DNA from 3 places in the Vibrio spartinae genome. Region 3 is predicted to be linked to each of the others. Evidence: predicted binding sites of a transcription regulator. Region 3 holds the regulator's gene; each other region holds the start of a gene.
What was found. The regulator MetJ, encoded in region 3, represses methionine synthesis genes. The targets are predictions, from matches to a motif close to TTAGACNTNTANANGTCTAA.
Positions count from the first base shown of each region.

Region 1: the regulator MetJ is predicted to act here: its motif matches at 3,998-4,017, upstream of metH (methionine synthase).
Region 2: the regulator MetJ is predicted to act here: its motif matches at 5,586-5,605, upstream of metA (homoserine O-acetyltransferase MetA).

Region 1 covers NZ_AP024907.1:3,485,087-3,493,134, reverse strand. Annotated here, with positions in the region: rRNA gene OCU60_RS15675 (23S ribosomal RNA) at 1-850, shown strand, start outside; rRNA gene rrf (5S ribosomal RNA) at 928-1,043, shown strand; tRNA gene OCU60_RS15665 (tRNA-Asp) at 1,112-1,188, shown strand; gene OCU60_RS15660 (phospholipase A) at 1,545-2,489, shown strand; gene OCU60_RS15655 (cation:proton antiporter) at 2,560-3,873, opposite strand; gene metH (methionine synthase) at 4,064-7,738, shown strand; gene OCU60_RS15645 (single-stranded DNA-binding protein) at 7,830-8,048, opposite strand, start outside.
Region 2 covers NZ_AP024907.1:2,288,245-2,296,292, forward strand. Annotated here, with positions in the region: gene OCU60_RS10060 (carbohydrate porin) at 1-157, shown strand, start outside; gene OCU60_RS10065 (MalM family protein) at 254-1,165, shown strand; tRNA gene OCU60_RS10070 (tRNA-Val) at 1,317-1,393, opposite strand; tRNA gene OCU60_RS10075 (tRNA-Val) at 1,418-1,494, opposite strand; gene OCU60_RS10080 (GGDEF domain-containing protein) at 1,769-2,836, shown strand; gene OCU60_RS10085 (DUF2726 domain-containing protein) at 2,852-3,520, opposite strand; gene OCU60_RS10090 (chemotaxis protein) at 3,638-4,618, opposite strand; gene OCU60_RS10095 (hypothetical protein) at 5,129-5,359, shown strand; gene metA (homoserine O-acetyltransferase MetA) at 5,631-6,572, shown strand; gene pilW (type IV pilus biogenesis/stability protein PilW) at 6,721-7,380, shown strand; gene OCU60_RS10110 (LysR family transcriptional regulator) at 8,036-8,048, opposite strand, start outside.
Region 3 covers NZ_AP024907.1:316,971-325,018, forward strand. Annotated here, with positions in the region: gene OCU60_RS01345 (bifunctional aspartate kinase/homoserine dehydrogenase II) at 1-486, opposite strand, end outside; gene OCU60_RS01350 (O-succinylhomoserine (thiol)-lyase) at 486-1,652, opposite strand; gene metJ (met regulon transcriptional regulator MetJ) at 1,866-2,183, shown strand; gene OCU60_RS01360 (glutathione S-transferase) at 2,346-2,996, shown strand; gene OCU60_RS01365 (malic enzyme-like NAD(P)-binding protein) at 3,084-4,361, opposite strand; gene rpmE (50S ribosomal protein L31) at 4,659-4,880, opposite strand; gene priA (primosomal protein N') at 5,131-7,335, shown strand; gene cytR (DNA-binding transcriptional regulator CytR) at 7,586-8,048, shown strand, end outside.

The DNA of each region.
Region 1 (8,048 bases), 840 kb from region 3:
CGGAAAGACCCCGTGAACCTTTACTACAGCTTGGCACTGAACATTGAACCTACATGTGTAGGATAGGTGGGAGGCTTTGAAGCGCAGTCGCTAGATTGTGTGGAGCCATCCTTGAAATACCACCCTTGTAGTTTTGATGTTCTAACTTTGGCCCGTTATCCGGGTCGAGGACAGTGCCTGGTGGGTAGTTTGACTGGGGCGGTCTCCTCCCAAAGAGTAACGGAGGAGCACGAAGGTGGGCTAAACACGGTTGGACATCGTGTGGTTAGTGCAATGGCATAAGCCCGCTTAACTGCGAGAATGACAATTCGAGCAGGTGCGAAAGCAGGTCATAGTGATCCGGTGGTTCTGAATGGAAGGGCCATCGCTCAACGGATAAAAGGTACTCCGGGGATAACAGGCTGATACCGCCCAAGAGTTCATATCGACGGCGGTGTTTGGCACCTCGATGTCGGCTCATCACATCCTGGGGCTGAAGTCGGTCCCAAGGGTATGGCTGTTCGCCATTTAAAGTGGTACGCGAGCTGGGTTTAGAACGTCGTGAGACAGTTCGGTCCCTATCTGCCGTGGGCGTTGGAGAATTGAAAGGGGCTGCTCCTAGTACGAGAGGACCGGAGTGGACGAACCACTGGTGTTCGGGTTGTGATGCCAATCGCATTGCCCGGTAGCTAAGTTCGGGATCGATAACCGCTGAAAGCATCTAAGCGGGAAGCGAGCCTTGAGATGAGTTCTCCCTGGCGCTTAAAGCGTCCTGAAGGGTTGTTCGAGACTAGAACGTTGATAGGCAGGGTGTGTAAGCGCTGTGAGGCGTTGAGCTAACCTGTACTAATTGCCCGTGAGACTTAACCATACAACACCGAAGGGGTTTTAGGACTCTAGAGACTTGATTGTGTAAGAGAATCAGCTTTTCGAATTGAAAGAAATTTGCTTGGCGACCATAGCGTTTTGGACCCACCTGAATCCATGCCGAACTCAGACGTGAAACGAAACAGCGCCGATGGTAGTGTGGGGTCTCCCCATGTGAGAGTAGGACATCGCCAGGCTTTAATTAATTGTTTTCAGAAGAATCTGAAGGCAAAAGCTAGAAAAGACTTCATAGTCTGACCAATGCGGAGTGGTAGTTCAGTTGGTTAGAATACCGGCCTGTCACGCCGGGGGTCGCGGGTTCGAGTCCCGTCCACTCCGCCACTTATCTGAAACCCTGATAGCAATGTCAGGGTTTTTTTGTGTCTGGCGGATAGAGCAACTCCTATGGTTTCACCAACTGCGGTAGTTCAGTGGGTTCGCTTTTCTGTTTAAAAACAGCGGCCTGTCATGCTGCCGTGAGGCTATCGCGGGTTCGGGTCCTGTTATCCGTGAAGAAAAAATCATTAAAAGTAGAGAATTTCCTGACAGCAATGTCGGGGGTTTTTGTTAGCCTCGTTTAACAGCAGCAAGGTGCGAGGCGTCTTCAGTTTTTGAAAATGCAATGGATACCAACGCTATTGTTTTATTGTTAAATGATGTTAGTTTATTTGCTGATTTGAATGAAGAGATATTGATTAATGACAAAAATATATTGCTATTTTAAATATTCATTTCTGATATTTTTGGGGCTTGGTGGTTATTGTCATCTTCTTCAAGCCGCGGAAGATAAAGATCAAGAGAGAGTGAGTGATGAGTCTTTAATCGAGCAAAGGGTCGCTGAAGAAAAATCGGTAGAGAATAAAGAGTTTGTCATTATTCCCCATAGGGAGAACTACATACTCCCTATTACATATAACCCACACCCCAACAGTGATCCTTATTCTGATGTTGATACTTTTAACCATAAACCACTGGATAAATATGAGGCTAAATTTCAGATTAGTTTTAAGATGCCTATATCCAGTCACTTAATTGGTGATACGGGAGATCTTTATTTCGCCTATACAAATCAATCTTGGTGGCAAGTTTACAATCGGGGGAGTTCATCACCATTTCGTGAGATCGTTCATGAACCTGAATTATTTATGCAGTTTGATAATGACTGGAAGATCGGTAATTTGACCAACTCTCTATGGTTATTCGGGATTAACCACCAGTCTAATGGCCAATCTGGAACATTATCAAGAAGTTGGAACCGAATTTATGGTCAGATGATGTTTGATGATGGCGGCCCGCTTGCCTTGAGTTTGAAAACGTGGTGGCGGATCCCTGAACGAGATAAAACTTCTCCGATGGACACCTCAGGAGATGATAACCCAGATATCAGACATTATATGGGGAACTTTGAATTTGTCTCTCTGTACGGTGTCGGTCAACATCGGTTTACTTTACTACTCCGGGACAATTTGGAGAAAAATAACCGGGGTGCATTACGTTTGAGTTGGAGTTATCCAATATTAAAAGAAGCCAATAATCTGAGATTTTATATGCAGTACTTTAATGGTTATGGTGAAAGTTTGGTGGATTATAATGTCCATACTCAGCGGATCGGGATTGGTATTGCACTTAATGATCTATTGTGATGAATTGTATTGAAATCTCTACTTTATTTTTAAGATGGTTCACTTTCGTGAACCATCTTTTTTGAACCGATTAAGCCTGATTCTCTTTAGCTTGAGCTGCTTCTATTTCTTTGTCGAGTTCTGCCTTTTTGGCTTTCTCGACCATTGATGTAATGGTTGACCCCTGAACCAGAATTGAGAAGACAACGACAGCATAAGTCATCACCAGAATAATCTCTTTCACATCAATAAGTTTTTCTGGAATGATAAGGACACCCGATGGAATGGAGAGTGCCATCGCTAACGCTAATCCACCGCGCAGCCCGCCCCAGGTTAATATTTTCACTGACCATTGATTGTACTGGCGGTAGCGTTTGAATCCGATATATGACACGTAAACGCTTAAATAGCGTGCTAGTAGTACCAATGGGACGGCAATCGCCATCATGATCCAATCTTCTTCGTGGAATCTGAAAAGTAGCATCGACATCCCGATTAAAAGGAAAAGCACACCATTGAGGAATTCATCAACGAGTTCCCAGAAATGATCCAAATGTTCTTCACTTTCTTTGGAAAATCCAATAAATCGGGTCCAGTTACCAATCATAATTCCAGAAACAACCATCGCCAGCGGGCCGGAGACATGAAGGATTTCGGCAAATGCGTAACCAGCTGTGGGAATCCCTATCGTGAGTAATAATTCCATCGAATGGTCATCAGTCGCACTGATAAGATAATGGAATATCATTCCTAGAACGAATCCATATGCGATACCACCAAGTGCTTCTTGCATAAACAACTGGGAAACACTGATAACCGTTGGCGGCTCTGAACCGAAAGCAATCGTAAATATCGTGACGAAGATGACTAAGCCGAAGCCATCATTAAATAAGGACTCGCCTTCAATTTGAGTTGATATTCTTTTGGGGGCATTCAGCTTTTTCACAATGGCGAGAACGGCTATCGGGTCAGTCGGAGAAATCAGCGCACCGAATAGTAGACAGTACACCAGATCAAATTGAATGCTGATCAATTGACAGATGCCATATAAAGAGAAGCCGATGAAGAAAGTCGAGAAAAGTGTGGCACCAAGAGCAAGTATAGTGATCTCCCACTTCTGATCCCTTAAGTTAGGGAGTTTGATGCCCAGACCACCGGCAAAAAGAAGAAACCCTAAAATTCCTTTGAGAAGAAAGTTTTCAAAGTTGATACTACTCATGGTCGTTATCGCAATTTGTGTCAAATGGAACCAATTATTTTGACCAGCAATTAAGATCAGTAAAGACAGCATCATTGAACCAGCAGTAATTGCGATAGTAGTTTGCATCTTACTTATTTTACTGTTTAAAAAAGCAATCAACATTGCAGCAGCAGCAAGAAAGCATAGTGTATGGTAGACCGACATTTTTTTCTCTTCACATCTTGAAAACGGAGGTTGAAATTTTCCTTTGATGTCGGATAAATAGCAATCACTTTTTCGGGTCATGAGGGGATCTCTTTTCGGTTAAAGTGTTCTATCATATAACAGTATAGACGTCTAGATATCTAATGATTGTGTGGTAGGATAAACAAAAAGCAAGGGATAGGGCGGAAAAGTGAGTCGTGTAAAGCATCAGATAGCAAAGCAGCTTCAACAACGTATTTTATTGATTGATGGTGGCATGGGCACCATGATCCAAGGATACAACTTACAAGAAGAAGATTATCGCGGAGAACGTTTTACTGATTGGCACTGCGATGTGAAAGGTAATAATGACCTTCTGGTGTTGACTCAACCTGATTTAATTAAAGAAATTCATTCGAGTTATCTTGAAGCGGGTGCTGATATTCTTGAAACCAATACATTCAACGCAACCGCTATTGCCATGGCTGATTACGATATGCAGTCATATAGTGAAGAGATCAACTTTGCCGCTGCTCAGTTAGCTCGGGAGGTTGCGGATCAATGGACCGCGAAAACACCGGATCGTCCGCGCTATGTTGCTGGTGTACTGGGGCCGACTAACCGGACATGTTCAATTTCTCCTGATGTAAATGACCCCGGTTTTCGTAACGTTACTTTTGATCGTTTAGTAAAAGCTTATTCTGAATCGACACGCGCTTTGATTAAAGGCGGTGTTGATCTGATTATGCTGGAGACGATCTTTGATACGTTGAATGCTAAAGCTTGTGCCTTCGCTGTTGATAGCGTGTTTGAAGAATTAAATACGACTTTGCCCGTCATGATTTCCGGCACCATTACCGATGCTTCTGGCCGAACCCTATCCGGCCAGACAACCGAGGCATTTTATCACTCATTACGCCATATCCAGCCCTTATCATTTGGATTGAATTGTGCGCTTGGTCCCGATGAATTACGTCCTTACGTTGAAGAACTATCCCGAATTTCTGAGTCTTTTGTCTCTGCTCACCCCAACGCTGGATTACCCAATGCTTTCGGTGAATATGATCTGTCTCCCGAAGAGATGGCGGAGCATATCGGCGAATGGGCCAGAGCCGGTTTTCTGAATTTTGTCGGTGGATGTTGTGGGACGACCCCTGAGCATATCCGTCATATCGCTTTAGCCGTCGAAGGGGTTGAACCTCGCGCCTTACCAGACATTCCCGTAGCATGTCGATTATCCGGATTAGAGCCGCTGTTGATTGAGAAGGAAACGCTTTTTGTCAATGTTGGAGAGCGGACAAACGTCACGGGCTCGGCCAGATTTAAACGTCTGATTAAAGAAGAGCAGTACGATGAAGCTTTAGATGTTGCCAGACAACAAGTCGAGAATGGTGCTCAGATTATCGATATCAACATGGATGAAGGGATGCTCGATGCCGAAGCCTGTATGACTCGTTTCTTAAATTTGTGTGCTTCTGAGCCTGAAATTTCTAAAGTTCCGGTGATGGTTGACTCATCCAAATGGGAGGTCATCGAATCAGGATTGAAATGCCTTCAGGGTAAAGGGATTGTGAATTCAATTTCTTTGAAAGAAGGCAAAGAGAAATTTGTCCATCAGGCTAAATTGATCCGTCGCTATGGTGCAGCCGTCGTTGTCATGGCATTTGATGAAATCGGTCAGGCAGATACCCGTGAGCGGAAAATAGACATTTGTACCCAAGCCTATCGCATACTCGTTGATGAGGTGGGTTTTCCTCCGGAAGATATCATCTTTGATCCTAATATTTTTGCCGTTGCAACGGGAATTGACGACCATAACAACTATGCGGTTGATTTTATCAATGCTGTCGGTGATATCAAAAGAAACCTGCCTTATGCCATGGTCTCGGGCGGGGTGTCGAATGTGTCTTTCTCATTTCGCGGCAACAACTATGTGCGGGAAGCGATTCATGCCGTATTCCTTTATCACTGTTTTAAGAATGGTATGGATATGGGGATCGTTAATGCCGGGCAGCTTGAGATCTATGACAATGTGCCTGAAAAACTGAGGAATGCCGTTGAAGATGTCATTCTCAACCGAAGAGAAGATGGTACCGAGCGTTTGCTGGAAATTGCCGATGAGTATCGTGAAAATGCGGTGGGTAAAGCGGATGATGCCTCGGCACTAGAATGGCGGACATGGCCTGTTTCGAAGCGTCTTGAACATGCATTAGTGAAAGGTATTACTGAATTTATTACAGAAGACACTGAAGAAGCGAGACAACAAGCCTCGAAACCATTAGAAGTGATCGAAGGTCCTCTCATGGATGGGATGAATGTTGTCGGGGATTTGTTTAGTGAAGGGAAAATGTTTCTCCCTCAGGTGGTTAAATCAGCTCGGGTGATGAAACAGGCGGTTGCCTTTCTTGAACCGTACATTAATGCGGAGAAACAAGCCGGAAGTACAAACGGAAAAATATTGCTGGCAACCGTGAAGGGGGACGTACACGATATTGGGAAAAATATCGTCGGTGTTGTATTGCAATGTAACAACTACGAGATCATTGATCTCGGGGTGATGGTTCCTTGTGAACAGATACTTAAAGTTGCAAAAGAAAAGCAGGTTGATATTGTCGGTTTATCTGGATTAATTACCCCGTCATTAGATGAGATGGTTCATGTTGCCAAAGAGATGGAACGGCAGGGATTTGAGCTCCCGTTGTTGATTGGCGGTGCAACGACATCGAAGGCACATACTGCGGTGAAGATTGAGCAAAACTATCATCAGCCTGTGGTTTATGTAAACAATGCATCCCGGGCCGTTGGTGTTTGTAGCTCTCTGCTTTCGAATGAGTTACGGCCGGGATTTGTTGAGAAGCTAAATATTGACTATGAACGGACGCGGGATCAACATGCCCGTAAAACGCCTAAAACCCGCCCGGTTACGCTGGAAGAAGCGCAGGCGAACCGTGTCGCGATTGATTGGAACCATTATACGCCGCCTGTACCTGTGAAAAGTGGCATACACGTATTTGATGATTTTGATATTGGGACATTACGTCGATATATCGACTGGACACCATTTTTCATGACATGGTCACTGATGGGCAAATACCCGGCTATTTTGGATCATGACGAAGTGGGTGAAGAAGCGCGTCGTCTGTTGAAAGATGCCAATGAATTTCTGGATCGCGTTGAGCGTGAAGGTCTAATGAAAGCTCGAGGTATTTGTGCTTTGTTTCCTGCGGCAAGCGTTGGTGATGATATTGAGGTTTATCATGATGAATCTCGTCGAGAAGTTGCCCATCGTTTACATCACTTGCGTCAGCAAACACAAAAGCCGAAAGGGTATAACTATTGCCTGTCTGACTACATCGCTCCAAAAAGCTGTGGTAAAAAAGACTGGATTGGTGCTTTTGCTGTCACCGGTGGGATAGGTGAACGAGAACTTGCTGATGCATATAAAGCGCAAGGCGATGATTACAATGCCATCATGGTTCAGGCGGTTGCCGACCGGTTGGCTGAAGCTTTTGCTGAATACTTGCATGAACAGGTTCGCAAAGAGATCTGGGGATATGCAGCCGATGAACGCTTGACGAATAATGAACTGATTCGGGAAAAATATCAGGGCATCCGGCCTGCTCCCGGTTACCCTGCTTGTCCGGAACATACGGAAAAAGCTACCATCTGGGAAATGCTTCAAGTCGAAAAAAAGATCGGAATGTCTTTAACAAGCAGCTATGCGATGTGGCCCGGGGCATCAGTGTCTGGCTGGTATTTCTCTCATCCCGATTCCCGCTATTTTGCTGTGGCGGGGATTCAGGAAGATCAACTGCTGAGCTATGCTGAACGAAAAGGTTGGGGGCGGGAAGACGCCGAGAAATGGCTTGCACCGAATATAGCGTAACCCGTTTTTGCATGACTGAGTTGCAATAAAGCCCCACACTGCGGGGCTTTATTGCTATATCATTTACCCGATTGAGTCAGGATATTAAAGCCTAGAATGGAATATCGTCATCAAAATCCATTGGTGGCTCATTGTATTGTGGTTGTGGTGTCGATTGTTGCTGGGGTTGCTGTTGAGCTGGAGCCGCTTGTGATTGAGGCTGCTGAGGCTGTCCCCATCCACTGTTTTGCTGTTGAGACTGCATCCCGGGCTGAGACTGAGCTTGGCCACCAGAACCCTGACGACCACCTAGCATTTGCATTACACCGTT
Region 2 (8,048 bases), 2.0 Mb from region 3:
AGCACCGGTTCTGACTGTCAATGCGGATTACTGGGGACGCCCACAGATCAAACCCTATATCACTTATATGAAATCAAGCGACCATGGTTACGCTTGGACCTCCGGTGATGACAACACTGAAACACGTGTTGGTATCGAGGCTGAAATTTGGTTCTGATACCGGAGAAGCCATTGTGAAAACAGGCAACCGCATGGTTGCCTGAATCGTCCATTTGTCGAACATAACGATTGCCGAACATAACAGGAAGTCACTATGCAGAAAATGCAGCAACTGATCCATTTTACCTTGGCGCTATTTATGGTCTCTGGGTGCTCAGCGACAAAACAGGTTCAGAATATCGTTTCGCCGCCTGCTGCAGACTCAGTGTGCTGTACCCGTTATCAAGAGGTTTACTGGACGCCACTGAATGCCAGCGACAACATCAAGCTCAAAATTGATTCATCGTCTCCGGTGCGAAATTTCAGCAGCGGGCGCTCATATTTTGGCGCATTTCAATTTTCACCGCGTTCCGGTACGGTCAACCTGACGCTCAAGAGTTTGGTATTCAATGACCAGATTTTCATGCCAACGCTGGTGTTCCTTGATGCCAACTACCACCCACAAAAGACGTTTCAGATCGATCCGCATCAACTGCGGTTCAGCGATGTATTTGAACCCGACCGACTCGAACAGAGCTACCAAATCAATGCAGAGCAGACGCCTTATCTGATTATTTTTACGCAACCGAATCAGGTTGGTCAAACCATCACCATTCCCCATCCCGCGAAACGACGTGCGATTGAAGATGGTGCACCGCTGCCGATTGTCGCAGATATCCCCGTCACCACTGGCTATCAGGGCTCGCTGACGATGACCGTGGAAACGGAGTCGATTCGTCAACATGCTCTCCAACAATCGCCGCCAACATCAGGTAACCGTGCGATGGTAAATACACCGACATCTCCGAAGTCAAATATCAAGAACAATCGATGGCAACACACTGCGCCACCGCAAGCGGAATCCACTCATTACTATCGGTCAGCTATCGAACATGCGGTGAGTGAACACGACATCGCCAAAGCACTGGCGTTGTTAGATGAAGCAAAGGCACTCCGCATACCGGATATTCAGCAGACATTTATCCATGCCATCAATATGATGCAATCTGAAAAATGCAGGAAGTGATACAACCGTTTTAATCGTGTTGATCATCCTGAATCGTTCCGTGAGCAGAAGAAAGGACAGGGATAAACATGATATGCGTAGAAGCAATGATGTAGAAACAATAATGATATAGAAACAATAAAGCCCGCATATAGCGGGCTTTATCTGAATTTGGTGCGTCTGAGTGGACTCGAACCACCGACCCCCGCCATGTCAAGGCGATACTCTAACCAGCTGAGCTACAGACGCATAGGGTGTCAATATATTCTTGTATGGTGCGTCCGAGTGGACTCGAACCACCGACCCCCGCCATGTCAAGGCGATACTCTAACCAACTGAGCTACGGACGCATCAATCAAGAACGGAGAGGATATTAACGACAGTCTTAACGTTGTGCAAGAAAAATTTCCCTGAAAATGAACCGATTGCCTTTAAGTTCATCAACATGAATCTTTTTTGCTCAATTCCAAGCATTCTTCGGCGAAATGCCACCACTTTCCCCTGTGAATACAAATTGTAATACGAGTCCAATTTTGTGACATTAACCCAAAAAATTAGTTGAAGTATTACAATGATTGCGTAACATACCTCAATTGGCTAGAACATATGCAGAACGCTCTTAAAATGGATGACCGATTACCTAATAAATCATATTTGCTCAGAACTTCTGTGCTTTCCGGTATCTGTCTATTTTTAACGTTGATAGCGTTGTTCTATGCTCTCTTCCATGTCATTTATCGAAACGAGTTCTTTCTCGCCTTCGTTGAATGTGTTTTGTCCGTTTATTCTTACTTCATTTATACCCAACTCAAACAAAAACGATATCCCAAGCAGTACATTCTTTATTACGCTTATTATCTGATGTTTATGTTGCTGGTCGGGACCTACTTTCAACCGATTGCTCAGGGATTATTTGTCTGGAGCTGTCTTGCCCCGATCGTGCTGTATTTATTACTCGGCATCAAACACGGCATGTATACCAGCGGTCTGTTCTTGGTGATTCAATCCACAATCATCGTGATGAAGCTGAACCTGGATGGAAGCTACAGCATGTTAGAAAGCATGTCTAATCTGGTACTTTGCTATATCGGAATCTGGATGGTGTCGCATCTTTATGAATCCAATCGTTCCGACATTGAAAACTCACTAATGTATCTCGCGTCCAGAGACTCCTTGACCGGTGCACATAACCGATTATCTCTGTCAACATCGTTCCATCGTTTTACCAGTACAAAAAAAGAGCAACAGCATTTAAGCTTGCTGATCCTCGATATTGATTACTTTAAACAGATTAATGATCGCTTTGGTCATGATATCGGTGATAAGGTTTTGATCGAAACTAGCCTGATCATCAGCCGTATCGTCGGTGATGAAAATCTCTTTCGAATTGGCGGAGAAGAGTTTTGTGTCACCCTGCTTGATATAGACTTGGATGAGGCGAAAAAAATCGGTGAACAACTTCGCTACACCATTAGCAATCATTTGTTCAACTTCGGTGACAAACGGTTACAGCTGACGTTAAGTATCGGGATCTGTCGTTACCGTAATGGCGATAACCTCTCTGACATTTTGAAACTGGCAGACATTGAACTTTATAAAGCGAAAAAAAATGGCAAGAATCAAGTGCGGATTTGTCAGGGAGACTCACAAACGTCGCTTGACAATAATGTTGAGCGTTATAAATCGGCTTAATACCTCATTGTAAACTTAGTTCGCCTCCTCATTATCTTCATAAACGACATTATAATTCTCCGTATAGTTGCAGTGAGGTTGACGGCTACATGTAAAGAATCGTCTCCCTTTATGGTCGCCTTGCGTCGCCACCCGAATGATCATCGGGCTACCACATTTTTTACAGAATCGGACTTCTTTATCAGCTTCAATCAAATCGATATGAGCGGCTAAAAGTCGCCGCAGGCGACTCACCTGATAACTATATTTGATGGTTGTTCCAATCAGAGGGATATTGGCAGAGCGACAGACACTCAATAGTAGTTTTTCGCGCTCGATTTTAGCCTTACTCAACGATTTGCCATTGTCGAGTTCAACGACCGCACGGGCTTCAAATGTTCTGGGGTCACAGACAACAAACTGAAAGCTATATTTTGAAATCTTGTGGCTGGCAATAAAAATATCTTTTTTCTTTTTCAGACCTGTCGGGACCAATAACTGCGCCATATTCACTTTGGCAAATACAACCCCCTGCTCCCCGACCGCTTCAATTAATGCACGATAAAATATACTTTCAGCAGGGTTAAGCAGCGGTCCGAATCGTCGATAACTGAATTCTTTAGTATCATCTTTTTTAATGATGTAGCGCTGCGCAAAAAGAAAGAACAAGACTAACAATGCAACAATAATAAAAATGTTCAGCATCGTAATTCAATCCCCCCAGTGATGCACCTAAATAAGCTGTCTGATAAAACAAAATACCCCATCAACCGAAATGCAGCGTCAAAACTGGACAGCATGAATATACTGATTCAAGTCTGGCTACTCGGTCTCAAAAATATATTGATCCATCATGCTCACCAATCTACCGATTTCCGGTTTGGTAATCGTATCATTGGCTCCCAATGTCAATGCTTTATGGCGGTTATCATCGCTCATCAGCGAAGAGAACATCACAATAGGCGTATCACGATATGAGTTATTATCTCTCAGCCGTTTCACCAAATGCATCCCATCCATACGAGGCATTTCAACGTCCGTCACCACCGCATCAATCAATTCTCGAACCTGCACACCTTCTGTCGCGGCAGCTTGTTCAATATTCATGAGTTTTTCAAAAGCTTCACCGCCATCTTTGCAGGCAATGACGTTGTAACCGGCAGAACTCAGTGTGTCTTGAATCATACTACGAATAAACGCAGAATCATCAACAACCATAACGGTTTTGGCATTTCTTTTGTTTACCATTTTCTGATTCAGGTCGACGCTTTTATCCGTTTTGACGTCATATTTCTCCATACTCAGTTCAGGGTTAATATCTGCAATGATTTTTTCAAAATCCAGAATCATAATCAGATGCCCTTCTTTGCGTACGACAGCAACAACACAATCCTGTTCACCGGCTTCAAGAAACTGGCTTGGCGATTCAACATCATTCCAGGAAATACGATGAATTCGGCTGACACTGTCGATTAAGAACCCATTTGTCATCCGGTTAAAATCCGTCACGATAACAAACTTGCTCTCAACATCCGGTGACTTCGGGATACCAAGCCAGCCAGCCAGATCAACCAACGGGGTTAATATATCCCGAGAAGAAAACACCCCAACCATATGTGGCTGAGCATTCGGATAATCGGTGGTTTCCGGAACTTGAATGACCTCCCGGACTTTTGCCACGTTAATACCATAGTAACAAGTTTTAGTGCCACCATTCGGTAGACGTTTTTCTATATGAAACTCGATAATCTCAAGTTCATTGGTACCGCTTTCTGTCAAGATCGTACTCGTTGGATGACTCATACCGCTCTACTTCTATTCTGGATTGACCCGGGCTGTAAAAACAGCAATTTTAGCATTGTTATTGTAGATCTTATCTACCCGACTATCGCTATTTTATTGATGAATAAACGAAAGAATATGACCAGTATCTGATTGTTTCACCTCAAACAAAAAGTTTCTCTTCATCAGAGCAACGCCGATCACATCGATGTTCCGTCATTCATATTGTCAGGATTTTGTAAAAATAACAATAAATTCATCATCTAAGTCAGCGTTAGTATCATGAGCTAATTTGACTGAAACACACCGCGGATCTAAGAGGCTGTTATCACGAAAACAACTTTAAAAATTTCATTATAAATCTTGGCAAAGATCACAAAGAAATGAGCGCTTATGTCCTTGGTGTTGCCATATAGGTTGTATACTTTTTATACGAAGTGTTGGAGCTACTGCATATATTATAAATATCATCCAAAAAGTATGTGGTATACCGGGAAAAGACTGGAAGGACAAAAACAGAAGGAACATAGAATGAGACGTGATGAGCTAGGTATTTGTTTATCCCATGAGATGCTGGTAGACAATTTAGATTCAACTTTTACTTGTATCCGGGCTTATAAAGCCGTAGCCAATGATATCGATGATTTGCCGCCTTTGCTTGCATATCCTCAAATGAAAGGCAAAGACGTTCTATTGTCGATGAAAGGCAGACGTAAGCTCATGTGGCGAGCAGATTTCTTCTGCCCAAGTTTTCATAAATAAATCTGACGACTGTCTGTCATCTCATCTCTTGTTACCACAGATAGGCTAATCATTCAGCGTGAGCGCTTATCTGTGGTAATTTTCGTCATCTCTGTCTCTACGATTGTACTTTTTCCATCGTTCAGCATGAAATGGGCAGCCATTGTACAAACACCAATCATAATAAAATATCAGCTCACATGTGTACTTGATTTTTTCTCGACATATATGATCGATTCGGTTAAGTTTAGATGTATAGACGTCCAGATAGATTTATTGTGAGAGTGATACTGTGCCGATAAAGATTCCTGATCAACTTCCTGCAACTGATGTGCTTCTGCATGAGAAAATTTTCGTCATGCATGAATCTCGAGCTTCTACTCAAGGAATCAGACCCCTCAAAGTGCTGATACTAAACCTGATGCCTAAAAAAATTGAGACCGAAACTCAATTTTTACGCCTGCTTTCCAATAGCCCCTTGCAAGTAGATGTTGAACTTTTACGGATCGATAACCGTCCGAGCCGTAATACGCCCGAAGAACATTTAGATATGTTTTATCGGCAATTTGAGATGGTGAAAGACCGTTACTTCGACGGATTAATTGTGACGGGTGCACCGCTGGGATTGGTTGATTTCGAGGATGTTGTCTACTGGCAGCACCTCGAATCCATCATCCAATGGGCGAGAGATCATGTGACTTCAACTTTATATGTCTGTTGGGCTGTTCAGGCAGGACTCAATATTCTCTATGGATTGCCAAAACTGACGCGTAAGGAAAAGCTCTCCGGAGTCTATACGCATTCCCTACAGAAAGATTTTCATCCCCTGATTCGTGGATTTGATGACTCTTTTCTTGCCCCACATTCCAGATATGCAGATTTTCCCGTTGATTACATTCGCGAAAATACCAGTCTCGATATCCTTGCGACTTCAGAAGATGCAGGGATGTATCTGGCAACCAGCCCGGATAAACGTCATGTGTTTGTGACTGGTCATCCTGAATATGATGCCTTCACACTACACGGTGAGTACGTCCGGGATCTAGGCGAAGGCTTGGAGCCAACCATCCCAGTCAACTATTACCAGAATGATAACCCCGACAATCAGCCCATCGCCAGCTGGCGAAGTCACGGACATCTGCTGTTTTCAAACTGGCTCAACTATTGTGTTTACCAACAAACGCCCTATGATCTGGAACATTTCAGTGAAGATAAATTTACCAAAGATGATTAAAACAACATCATTTTATCCAAGCGCGGCCTGAATTCAGGTCGCTCTTTTTTATCTGCGTCGCAAGATATACGCTGCCATATTTCATCGCTGTTAAATCATTTTATCATCCATCAGATAAACGAAAGCGTGATTGAGCGGAGGGTATTATATGACACGTCGGTTAATTCTAGGATGGTGGTTGATCGTTTCAGGTTGCAGCCATACAGCACCTTCCCCTTCTGAGCATGACCGGATTGCAGACGCAAGAATTACCCTGAGTATTGCCTACCTTCACCGTCATGAACCTCAAAAAGCGCTGTTCAATCTGATACAGGCTGGCAAAATCGCCCCCCATTATATTCGATTACAACTCGCGCAAGCCTATTACTATGAAACGGTTGGGGAAACAGACAAAGCCAAACAACAATATGTTCTGGCACTGAACGAACATCCGAACCATCCGGATGTATACAACAACTATGGGACATTTCTATGTAAACAGGGGGATGTCAAACAGGCCCAAAACTATTTCGCACAAGTTTACTCAAGAGCAAACTATCCTCAGATTGCAGCCAGCTATGAGAATGCCGCGCTCTGCTCACTCAAATCCGGAAACACTTTGCAGGCAAATCAATATTTTTTACAGGCACTGAAACATGACCCAAAGCGATTCCAGTCTCAGTTTTATCTGGTTCAGATGGCAATCAAAGCTCGGCAATTCGCTGTTGCCAGAACTCGTCTTGCCACGTTTATTCAAGACTTCGGAACAACGAAACAATCACTGGCATTGCAGTATCAACTGGATCAGGAAATAACTCGCCATCGCTAATCACGAGGCGTTCTTGGCCAACGCATGGGATGATATGGTTTCAACTTATGTCGTTGTTTGTAATGGAGGCGTCTGCGTTTTAAAACATATTGTGTCCGGTGAATCCGCAAATATTCTCGGATGACAAGCCGAATGAATAAAATCAGCCCAATCACAAGCATAATACCAATCACGATCAGAGCCGGTCGGCACAACCAATCAGGCTTACATGGTGCATAATAAAAAACCTGAACATCCATCATCAGGCTCCTTTCAGGATAGCGGGCTCTACATCGTATTCAGGCATAAGCAACGAATTATCTTCGCCTTCTCGGTCGCCTTGAACGTTTGATCACGCGTTCAGATTTCAATCGATGCCTTTCTTTATAATGCAATTTGCGACGTTCTTGAACATATTTGGTACGATTCTTAATGCGAATATATTCACGAATGACAAGGATAATCATCCAAACAACCACACATGCCACCACGACGTAGAATGTCAACATCAAAGACCGACATAACCAATAAGGTTGACACGGCAAGTACATATCAGCATCCATTTCAACCTCCCTGATCGCTAGTTCAGCATGAAACGATCTGCTTTAAACCTAGCACGCTTTCAACGTATACACATTGCTCTGACTAACAATTTCAACTTTATACTGACTGTATCTTAAGACACATGG
Region 3 (8,048 bases):
GGCACGGTCGATTTCCGGTTGGGTCTCTCGGTGAGCGCGTAAAAATGCTCTGGCGTCTTGTGCAATCGCCATTAATCCTTGCTGGTTGAGTAACGCTGCCATTAAACGGGATGACCACATCTCACCATGAGCTAATACGAATGCCTGTTGGGCGGCACTTAGTGGGGCACTGAGTTCAGCGAGGATCATGCACTCATCACTCACTCGGTTCGTCAGTGCTTGAGCGGCTTCTCCTTCGAGCAAGTCTGCAATTAACTGGTGTTGAAACTGTTGAATCTGACCCAAAATTGCTTGGGCCTGTTGCGGTTTGACGGTTAGATTCTCAATAAAAGCAATGAGTTGATTGGTTGTTTTGCCCGCTGCAGAAACCACAACTAGGTCGTGACTTTGCGAATACTCTTTGAGAATTTGAGCAACGCGGCGATAACATGCCGGATCAGCCAGACTACTTCCTCCGAATTTATGGAGGTGGCGTACGGTGGTCATCAACGATTCTCCTTTACCCAATTTAGGGATTGATCCAGATCGGCAATCAAGTCATCGACATCTTCTAAGCCGACCGAGAGCCGTAATAATTGTAGAGTAATACCGGCTTTGTGGAGTGCTTCCTCACCCATCGCACGATGGGTCATCGTTGCCGGGTGACAAATTAAACTTTCGACACCACCGAGTGACTCCGCTAATGAAAACAGATTGAGCCGGCTCACAAATTGTTGCAGCTCTTCATAGCTCCCCACAAATTCAAAGCTGAGCATCGAACCAAATCCGCTTTGCTGCTTTTGCGCAATGTCATGACCGGGATGAGTCGGTAAACTCGGATGATAAATGGTTCCGATCAGCGTCTGAGACTGCAAGTAAGCGAGAATTTTCAGTGAGCTTTCTTCATGGCAACGCATTCTTGCGCTCAAGGTGCGTAGCCCTCTGAGTGTCATATAACTATCGAATGGGGTACCGGAGGCTCCGATACAGTTGGCCCACCAAGAAAGCTGTTCAGCGTGCGCTTTGGTTTTGCTGATAATTACGCCGCCAATCACATCAGAGTGGCCATTGATATACTTTGTCGTCGAATGGATCACAAAGTCAGCGCCCAGCGATAAAGGTTGTTGGTAGACTGGGGTCAGGAAGGTATTATCAACAGCGACTAAAGCACCGACCTGCTTTGCCTGCTGACAGATTTTTTCGATATCAACGACCCGGACAAGCGGGTTGGATGGTGTTTCCAGCAAAATGAGTTTAGGTTTCTGGGCTAAGGCTTCAGTGAGCGCAGCATCGTCGCATTGATCAACGAATAACACCCGGAAGTCACCTTTATTGGCGCGGGTATTGAATAAACGGTATGTGCCGCCATAACAATCATTCGGTGCGACGATGAGATCATCGGGGCCGATAAAGGCAGAAACCCATAGATTAAGCGCTGATGTACCGCAGTTGGTGATTACGGCTCCCTGACCACCTTCCAGTTCGTAAAGTGCTTGTTCCAGCAGTCCACGGTTCGGATTACCGGAACGGGTATAATCGTACTGAGGGACTTCACCGAACGCCGGAAATCCATAATTCGTTGAGAGATAAATCGGTGGAACGACAGCATGGTACTGCGTGTCTGACTCAATACCCGTTCGAACGGCGATGGTTGCCTGTTTACGAGTGCTCATATGTGATTCCTTCCTACTTGATGACAGATGTCGTTCATGACTGAAAATCTCAATCGACACGGATTGGACATGATGGTTCACTTTACTGATTTTTTAATGGGACGTCAATACTTCTAGACGTCTATATGTCTTTGCTTGTAGCAGTAAATAAAGCTAAAATTAACACCTACTTTTTTTGATAATAATGACGAATTCCGGCAATGAGGGGAAGCAATGGCTGATTGGAATGGTGAATACATAAGTCCTTATGCTGAGCATGGTAAGAAAAACGAGCAGGTCAAGAAAATTACGGTTTCTATCCCATTGAAAGTTCTCAAAGTATTGACTGATGAACGGACAAGACGCCAGATCAATAATTTACGTCATGCCACAAATAGTGAGCTGTTATGTGAGGCATTTTTGCATGCGTATACGGGTCAGCCTTTGCCGACGGATGAAGATCTGCGTAAAGATCGCCCGGATGATATTCCAACTGAAGCAAAAGCAATCATGACTGAGATGGGCATTGAATTTGAATCTTATGATGATTAATTCGCAGGTGCCTGACTTCGCAGACAGATAAAGTATTTTTTGTCATGCTGGCTGATTTGAACGAATTGATTTAACCGCAAGCGAATATGAAATCAATTTCTTTTTAGAAAGGGAACAATGCACAAGAGGGGTTGTTTCCTTTGCAGATAAGGAACGTCTGATATGATCTATGTTCACTACCTTGAACAGTCTCGGGCATTACGTGTGGTCTGGTTGTTGGAAGCGCTCGAACTCGAATATGAGATTGTTCATTATAGTCGAGACCCAAAGACTTGGGGAGCACCGGAGTCTTTGAAGGCGGTTCATCCGTTAGGTAAATCTCCGATGATTGTTGATGGCGAACAAACCATTGCCGAGTCAGGTGCCATTATCGAGTATCTGATCGATACCTATGATCATCAACATCGTTTCCGGCCTGAATCAGGGCAGGCATTACTGGATTACCGCTACTGGTTACATGCCGCTGAAGGTTCTTTCATGATGTGGCTGGTGATGCGGCTGATCTTTATTAAGTCGAGAGAAAAACTCCCATTCTTGCTGCGTCCGCTGATTGGTTCTTTTCTCAACAAAATGGATCAGATAGTGATTGAGCCTCGTGTGTCTACTTTCTTGCGTTATATCGATGATACGCTTGCGCAACGTTCATGGTTTGCCGGAGAGAAACTCAGTGGTGCCGACTTTCAGATGCATTTGGTATTACAACTTGCCGATATGCGGGCGGATTTGTCTGTCTATCCTAATATTCAACGCTATAATCAACAGGTTGCCCAACTGGCAAGCTATCAGCAAGCATTGCAAAAAATACCTAGTTGAATCAAATGTTTAAATGCAAGTAATAAAAAGAGGATACACGATGTGTATCCTCTTTTTGTATCCGTGATGTTCTGCCAGTGTGTTGGATTAATCTTGCATGTAGCCTTCAGGCATTGAAATCCGAGCAACGCCTGAATCAACAGCGGCTTGCGCAACAGCTCTGGCGACTCGTGGCAACAGCCGTGGATCCATCGGTTTGGGAATAATGTACTCGGGACCGAATGAGAGGCTATCGATATCGGCCGCAGTCAGAACCTCTGCCGGTACATCTTCTTTGGCAAGCTGGCGAATGGCTTCAACCGCTGCAATTTTCATTTCATCGTTAATTTCGCTGGCTCGGATATCCAGCGCACCACGGAAGATGAACGGGAAGCAGAGAACATTGTTGACCTGATTTGAGTAGTCAGAACGCCCCGTTCCCATGATCAAATCCTTGCGGACTTGGTAAGCCAGTTCCGGTTTGATTTCTGGATCTGGGTTTGAGCAAGCGAACACGACCGGCTTTTCAGCCATCAGTGCTAATGCTTCCGGCGGCAGGAGGTTTGGACCTGAAACGCCAAGGAATAGATCGGCATCTTGAATGACGTCTTCCAAGGTTCTCTTATCCGTATTATTTGCAAATAATTGTTTGTGTTCATTGAGATCACTACGGCGGGTGTGAATCACACCTTTGCGGTCAAGCATATAGATCTTCTCACGCATTGCACCGCATTTGATCAACAGTTCCATACAGGCAATGGCTGCTGCACCAGCGCCCAGACAAACGATCGTACACTCCTTCAGGTCCTTTCCCTGTAGCTCAATTGCATTGAGCATGCCTGCAGCAGTGACGATTGCTGTACCGTGTTGATCATCATGAAATACGGGGACATCACAACGTTCGATGAGACGTCGTTCGATTTCAAAACAATCCGGTGCTTTGATATCTTCCAGATTTATACCACCAAAAGTATCAGCAATATTTGCGACAGTCTCGACGAACTCATCAATCGTCCGGTGCTTCACTTGAATGTCGAATGAGTCCAGACCGGCGAATCGTTTGAAAAGCAACGCTTTTCCTTCCATCACAGGTTTGGATGCCATCGGCCCCAGATTGCCTAATCCAAGGATGGCTGTCCCGTTAGAGATAACTGCGACGGTATTGCCTTTCGCCGTATACTTGTAAATATTATCGACATCCTGCGCAATCTCACGGACCGGCTCGGCAACACCGGGACTGTAGGCTAAAGCCAGATCCGCAGCGGTGTCGGCAGGTTTGGTGAGCGAGATTGCGATTTTTCCTGCGGTTGGAATGGCGTGATAATCCAAAGCTTTCTGGCGAAATGCTTTTTCGGGAGTTGAATCTTGATGGTTGTCTTCAGACATAGGATCGTGTCTCGTTTTTATAGGGAAAGAAACTGCATTCTAATGGATGTCTGGGGAGCTGCCTAGGCGATCATGACATTATGTGTTTAAACGTTGCATAAATATGTAGAGGTTGGAGGAGTTTATGCTGATATATTCTGTTTTATGCAAGAATTACGTTGATGTCATAGAGATGATGACACACCAATAGACAGTGAGCCTCGCTTGGGATGACTTGCGTCAGGGGAACCAGAGGTACTTTGGAAAATAAAAAGGACACCATTTGGTGTCCTTTTTGAAATTCTCAGCGAAGAGAGATTATTTTTTGCCGCTGCTCAGCGCACCGAAACGCTTGTTGAAGCGATCTACACGACCACCGGTATCAACGACACGTTGTTTACCAGTATAGAATGGGTGACATTTGTCACAAACATCCAAGTGCAGGGAATCTTTGTTCAATGTAGTTTTGAATTCGAAAGCGTTGCCGCAAGAACATGTTGCGCTTACAACTTTGTATTCTGGGTGGATACCAGTTTTCATGGGAGAACCTCAAAATCGGGCCATGTCGCTATCCGGATCGTTGCCGGACACCACATGTCAGTTAATTATATCGTCTTACATCGGTTGTGATACGGGCATCCGTATCATCAAGGCGCGCTATATTAAAGAATCCATGAGCGGTGATCAACTAGTTTTGCTGTTATTTTCACCATTGTTATTGCTGTCTCGAATTTCACGATAGCTTCGATTAGACTGTGGTCCATGATTTTTACATCTGATGTTCAGTGATATGCATCCATCCATTGCCCGAGTGGCATTACCTGTCCCTTTAGATAAACAGTTCGACTATCTGATACCGGCGCATTGTCAGCCTGTGATCGGTGGACGGGTTTCAGTGCCGTTTGGGCGACAGACTTTGATTGGCATTGTGGTTGCGCTCGGACATGACTCTGATGTGAGTCATGATGTGCTGAAACCGATTCGCGCAGTGCTGGATGAGCAGCCAGTTTGGTCAGCCAGTCTGTTTCGACTATTTACTTGGTGCAGCCAATATTATCAATATCCACTCGGTGATACCTTGTCAAATGTGTTACCCGCGGCATTGAGAAAAGGAAAAGCCGCTGATTTTGCGACCTTGCGAGAGTGGTGCCTGACATCAGCCGGACGGGACAAGTTGATGCAGGGGCTCGGCCGAGCAGTCCAGCAGGCGAAGGTGTTGCGTTTGCTGGAAAACGGCACACAAAGTCATCAAGCATTACTCGATGAAGAGATCAGTCGTCAGGTCTTGAACACGCTTCAGGACAAAGGGTGGATTGACGCGATTGACAGAAAACCAGACCGTCAAAAGTGGCCTGAATTACTGGAAGACGAAGATGAAAAACCGCAACTGAATATGGAACAGTCCGTTGCGATTGCGACGATCAACAGCCAGCACGAATTTGGTTGCTACTTATTGGAAGGTGTCACTGGCTCGGGGAAAACAGAAGTCTACCTGAACTTGATTGCACCGGTCTTGAAGCAAGGAAAACAAGCCCTGGTTCTCGTGCCTGAAATTGGTTTAACCCCACAGACTATCCAGCGTTTTCGTTCACGTTTTATGGTGCCGGTGGTCGTCATGCATTCCGGGCTCAATGAGACCGAAAGACTGAATGCATGGTTGTCTGCCCGGGATGGTCATGCCGGTGTGATCATCGGAACGCGTTCTGCGCTGTTTACACCGTTTGCCGATTTGGGAATCATTATTGTTGATGAAGAACATGATGCTTCATACAAACAGCAGGATAGCTTACGTTATCATGCTCGGGATGTGGCCGTTATGCGCGCCAGCCTTGAACAGATTCCCATTGTTTTGGGTTCAGCGACGCCTGCACTGGAGACCTTACAAAATGCACTCAGTGGCAAATACCATCATTTGACTTTGACACAACGGGCTGGGGATGCTGTTCCGGCGACCAATCGGGTTCTGGATGTCAAAGGGCTCTACCTTGAAGGCGGACTGTCAGCCCCGTTGATTGCTGAAATGAGAAAGCATTTACAGGTTGGGAATCAGGTTTTGTTATTTCTCAACCGACGGGGGTACGCCCCCGTGCTGATGTGTCATGAGTGTGGCTGGGTCGCCCATTGTCAGCGCTGTGATGCACGTTATACCTATCATCAGGTGACACAGGAGCTGCGTTGTCACCACTGCGGTTCCCAGCGTCCGGTGTTGCATCAATGCCAGGATTGTGGCTCGACACAGATGGCGACGGTTGGTGTCGGGACTGAGCAATTGGAAACACAACTGGCGGAGATCTTCCCCCAATATCGAACTATCCGGATTGATCGGGACAGTACTCGGAGAAAAGGCACGCTGGAATCGGCTCTCAATGCCGTTCATCGGGGGGAATATCATATTTTAATCGGGACGCAGATGCTGGCAAAAGGTCATCATTTTCCGCGAGTGACACTGGTTGGCTTGCTGGATGTTGACAGTGCGTTGTACAGTCATGATTTTCGGGCATCGGAACGATTGGCACAGCTGTTTATTCAGGTTGCCGGTCGTGCCGGACGCGCCAGCCAGCCCGGTGAAGTTATTCTTCAGACGCATCACCCAGAGCACAGTTTATTGCAGGCATTGCTCAACAAGGATTACCGTCACTTTGCCATGAGCGCGTTACATGAGCGGAAACTGGCATTATTACCTCCTTTCAGTTACTTGACTTTATTTAAAGCCGAATCAAATCAAGCCGAGCTTGGTGAAGATTTTCTCAGACAGGTGAGGCAGACTTTGGAAGTTCACCCCTTGTTTGATCATGCAACCTGCACGGTTTTAGGACCATCTCCGGCACCGATGGCGAAACGAGCCGGGAAATATCGCTGGCAGCTATTGCTCCAAACGATGAGTCGCCCGATGATGCAAAAACTGTTGATGAGTGCTAAACCTGTCATTCAACGCTTACCACTCGCGGGGAAAGTGCGTTGGTCGCTCGATGTTGAACCACATGATTTGTCGTAATCCCCCACTCTCTATCCGGTAAGTCGGAAGTTCATTGGCGTGGATTGAGATTTTTGTCGCGATATAAAACCTATGTATCGTGATCTATTTCTCGTTTATGATGTAAGAAGTGTTAAATAGACCGTAACTTTATCCGTAGAAATGCTTAAACTGTGAAAGCACATACATCAAGCTCTTGATAGATATATCAAAAATATGTGCAATCAATCAGTTTTATAGCAAATACTATTTTGAAAGAGGGTTTTAATGTATGGCGACAATGAAGGATGTTGCTCAACTAGCGGGAGTGTCGACCGCGACCGTATCTAGGGCATTGATGAATCCCGAAAAAGTGTCGCCTACGACAAGAAAACGGGTTGAAGATGCAGTCCTTGAAGCCGGATATTCTCCGAATTCACTGGCACGAAATTTAAGACGTAACGAATCAAAGACGATTGTTGCGATTGTTCCTGATATCTGTGATCCGTATTTTACTGAAATAATCCGGGGTATTGAGGATGCTGCTGTCGAGCATGGTTATTTAGTGCTACTTGGTGATAGCGGACAACAGAAGAAACGCGAAAGTTCTTTTGTTAATCTGGTCTTTACCAAACAAGCCGATGGCATGTTACTCCTTGGTACCGATTTACCATTTGATGCCAGTAAGTCAGAACAGAAAAATTTACCTCCGATGGTGATGGCCTGTGAGTATGCACCGGAGCTGGAATTGCCGA